DNA from 2 places in the Bacillus sp. XF8 genome. Region 1 is predicted to be linked to the other one. Evidence: riboswitches for the same ligand, from Rfam matches in the RefSeq annotation. Region 1 holds a riboswitch; the other holds the start of a gene.
What was found. Region 1 has a riboswitch for FMN ahead of J4P91_RS01730 (ECF transporter S component). Riboswitches for the same ligand answer to the same signal wherever they lie in the genome.
Positions count from the first base shown of each region.

Region 2: it holds a riboswitch for FMN, as region 1 does, so the genes downstream of both, ribD (bifunctional diaminohydroxyphosphoribosylaminopyrimidine deaminase/5-amino-6-(5-phosphoribosylamino)uracil reductase RibD) here and J4P91_RS01730 (ECF transporter S component) in region 1, are expected to answer to the same signal.

Region 1 covers NZ_JAGDQK010000002.1:249,757-251,963, forward strand. The annotation lists gene J4P91_RS01725 (hypothetical protein) at 1-598, opposite strand, end outside; FMN riboswitch at 955-1,092, shown strand; gene J4P91_RS01730 (ECF transporter S component) at 1,256-1,834, shown strand; gene J4P91_RS01735 (ferredoxin) at 1,953-2,201, opposite strand.
Region 2 covers NZ_JAGDQK010000004.1:136,729-138,935, forward strand. The annotation lists gene crcB (fluoride efflux transporter CrcB) at 1-177, opposite strand, end outside; gene crcB (fluoride efflux transporter CrcB) at 174-578, opposite strand; FMN riboswitch at 860-1,004, shown strand; gene ribD (bifunctional diaminohydroxyphosphoribosylaminopyrimidine deaminase/5-amino-6-(5-phosphoribosylamino)uracil reductase RibD) at 1,314-2,207, shown strand, end outside.

The DNA of each region.
Region 1 (2,207 bases):
GAAATAATACAATGGTTGGTTCGATTAGTCCAATTGTCAAGCAAAGTAAACCAAGGAGCATACAACCGATAGAAAAAGAATACAAGGCAACTTGTATTTGTTGGAATGGAATAATCCATTTTAATAAAAATGCAATAAGTGCAGTATAACAGATGCTGCCAATGTATTTGTTTAAAATTGTATTAGAACGAAAACCAGGAAGTTTTTTCAAAAAGGATCGGGAAACAACTTCTGTTTGTAAAGAAGTATGTTCTTCTATTATTTTTTGCGCTTCTTTTCCTTTATGAAAGAGAGAGAGAATCCAATTACGCTTTCCTTGGAAAATAAATTGCGATGTTGTTAAATAGTGATCAATTTTTACTTTATCCCAACTGTTCCATGGATGACGCTCACATAGCTTTAGTTTGCTTTCTGTTGTTTTATCATACTGATAAACACTAATTCCTTCTTCATCAAAAGTAGCGTAGTATGTTTCTCTTGAAAATGCACCTAAATCAATTGGACAGTAGAAAAGTAATTCCTTTTTTAAATAAAAGTATTCTTTTCTTAAGTTTTTTTTCATTGTTTCTTGAATAGAGTGTCTTTTTTCTTTTCTCATGACATTTCCTCCGTATTAAGAAAATGCTCTTATCTTAACAATTCAATATCTTATCACTTTTCTGTATGGATGACTAGGGAATTATGAAGGAAAAAGTCGAATTGTCAAAAATATGGATTGTGTTGTCAAGTAATCCAATAGCTGTTTTAATCCCGTATTAAGGGGCAGTAAGACCCTCACATCAAAATTCAGCGAAAGTAAAGAAGATAGGTGGGGAATGAAGAACCCCCCACTGATTAAAGTTTCACTTTATGTGGTATTCATATAAAAACATTACTTACTATTCATAAGTTATAAACATTTTTATTCACAACTGTATGATGATGTTGTATAATGGTGGAGAAAATAGAATATCGGTCTATCTTCGGGGCAGGGTGAAAATCCCGACCGGCGGTGATGAACAGTTACTTTTCGTTCTAAGCCCGCGAGCCGCTAAGGCAGGATTTGGTGAGATTCCAAAGCCGACAGTACAGTCTGGATGGGAGAAGATGGAGGTTCAAGCGTTCAAAAAAGATAAGTATTTGAACGTCTGTTTGATGTGCCTAAAAATTCTCCCTTTGTGTAAAACACAAAGGGTTTTTTCATGATAGAAAAAAGTAGGCATAGCAGAACCTTTCCACTTTCCATGAGATGATCGATGGAAAAGGAGAGAGAAGGATGAAACAAAAAAACAGTGTAGTACAAATGGTGAGCGTAGCGATGCTTAGTAGTATTGCGTACTTGCTTATGATGTTGGATTTCCCATTTCCAGGACTTCCACCGTTTTTAAAAATTGACTTTAGTGATGTGCCAGCTTTAATTGCAGCGATTATTTTTAGTCCGATTGCAGGTGTAGTTGTAGAAGCGATAAAAAATATTCTTCACTACGGAATTCAAGGGAGTTTAACGGGGGTTCCGGTTGGAGAAATAGCAAACTTTATTGCAGGGTGTCTATTTATTGGGCCAGCAGCTTTCCTATTCCGGAAGTATCGCACAGTAAAAAGTTTAACAACAGGGTTAATGTTAGGGACGGTTACTATGGCGGTAATTATGAGTGTGTTAAATTATTTCATCATTTTACCAGCTTACACTTGGTTTTTAAATCAGCCTGCTATGTCTAGCGGTAGTATGAGGCAAATGATTGTAGCGGCAATTCTACCATTTAATTTAATTAAAGGGATTGTTGTAACAGTTGTGTTTGTAGCGCTGTTTTCACGTTTGAAAGTATGGGTATTTGCAAAAATGAAAAATGCATAGAAATTTTGGCCATCAGAGGTAAGTATACTGCTGATGGCTTTTAAAATTGTAAGTGAGAGAAATAACAAAAAATCCCCCTCATAAAAATGAGGGGGATTTTTTGAAGTTAATAAAAAGACTATTCGAATTTTAAAGCGTCGCCATCAAATGCTTCGTCAGCAACTTTAATTGAGTCAGTTGGACAACCTTCAAATGCATCCATCATGTCATCAATTAACACGTCTGGAATTTCAACGATACCTTGGTTATCATCTAATGTTACAAATGCAATACCTTCATCATCGTAGTCATAAATGTCTGGTGCAGCAGCCCCGCAAGCTCCGCATGCGATGCAAGTGTCTTTGTCAACAATTGTATATTTTGCCATGTTTTT
Region 2 (2,207 bases), on a different contig from region 1:
CCATGTACTACTCACATCAGCTCCATATAATAAACCTAGTAAGAATGAACCTACTATATTTACAAATAATGTGCCATATGGAAATAAACTTCCGTACTTTTCTTTCATCGCATTACTAATAGAGAATCTAGCAATTGCTCCGAAAAAGCCGCCAATCCCTATAAGTAAAATATTCATAGTGCCCCTTCTTTCTTCATGCTTTTTTCATATAATGCATTTCCAAGATAAAATCCAAATAAAGATAAGAGCAATCCTCCAACTATACTTGTACTCACATAATAAAATGCCATAAAAAATGCTTCATGCTGCATGAATTTCAACGTCTCTACGCTAAATGTTGAAAAAGTAGTAAAAGAACCAATCATCCCTGTTCCAACACTACTCATTACCGCCTGTGAAACATGTTTCATCCGAAACAAATACATCGTTAAAAATACCAATAAAAAACTACCAATCATATTCGCTAACCATGTTGCGAGCGGAAAAGAATCGACTGAAGGAGTACCAATCCATTGTCCTAATCCATACCGCGCTAAAGCTCCAACAATACCACCGATTCCTACTGCAATATATTTCATATTTCCACCTCATTTATGTATATACTGAAATCTTTCTCATACTATATATCCTTTTTGATCTTCCAACATTTAAACCGCGGCTATGAAAACAAAAGTAGACCGCCTCTATCCATGATCAGACGCTCTCTCCACCTAAAAGGAAAAGGTTTTCTATCTGTTTTTCAATTTGTATTTATATAGTATAACAAAACTAATTCCTCTCCTTCATTTTCATACAATTCTTCACATTCGAATACTTTTTACTATCCTTTTTTCTTTTTTGTGCTATAATGTGAGCAAACAGCATCCTTCGGGGTCGGGTGAAATTCCCAACCGGCGGTGATGAAGTGCACACTTCTAAGTCCGTGACCCGTTTTCAAGCTTGAAAACGGTGGATCTAGTGAGATTCTAGGGCCGACAGTATAGTCTGGATGGGAGAAGGATATGTTTTCTAGTGCTTATATAGCGAATACACTTTTATTTTGGCATACACATTTTTACTGATTCATTTTGAATGACTGTATATGTTTTCTTTCATATACCTATCTTTCTATGCTGAAATAAAAAGATACGACTAGCGTATGAAAAAATTGATAGTTTGCTAGGTTTTTTTCTCGTGCAAAAATATCAATCATCGTTAGGTTTCTTTCTTATACTTTCGTATTCGAACTATATTTCTAGAAATCACGTCTCCCAAACCCTAAGGATACTATTATCCTTGGGGTTTTTTGATTTTTCTTAGGAGAGGTGAAAAGAATGACAGACCAAGAATATATGAGGATTGCCTTACAGTTAGCACACAGTACTGCAGGGCAAACAAGTCCAAATCCAATGGTCGGTGCTGTTGTTGTAAAAGATGGAAACATCATTGGAATGGGAGCGCATCTGCGCGCAGGGGAAGAACACGCTGAAGTTCACGCTCTTCGTATGGCTGGTGATAAGGCAAATGGCTCCACTGTATATGTAACGTTAGAACCGTGCAGTCACTTTGGAAAAACTCCACCGTGCTGTGATCTACTCATTGAAAAAAAGGTGAAGCGTGTCGTAATTGCTACACTCGATTGCAATCCGCTCGTTTCAGGTAATGGTGCAAAACGTTTGCAAGAAGCAGGTATTAGCGTAACTACTGGTGTTCTTGAAGAGGAAGCCACAACATTAAATCGATACTTTTTCCACTATATGAAAACGAAACTACCGTTTGTAACAATAAAAACAGCGATGAGTTTAGATGGGAAAATAGCTACTACTACTGGGGATAGCAAATGGATTACAGGTGAGGCCGCTCGCACAGATGTTCACCAATATCGGCATACGCACGATGCCATCCTTGTCGGGGTGAATACTGTTATAGCTGATAATCCCTCTTTAACAACACGTCTTCCAAACGGCGGCAAGCATCCGATTCGAATTATTTTAGATACACATTTACGAACTCCGCGGTCCTCTCATGTCATTACAGACGGAATGGCACCAACATGGATTGTTGTCGGAAAAAACGTAAATAAAGAAAAAATAGCAGCATATGAATCACAGGCCGTATCTGTACTTCAAATGAAAACGAGTCAAATTGAAATCCGTGAACTCCTCCTCCTTCTCGGTGAAAAACAAATCCTTTCACTCTTTGTTGAAGGTGGGCAATCCGTTCACGCG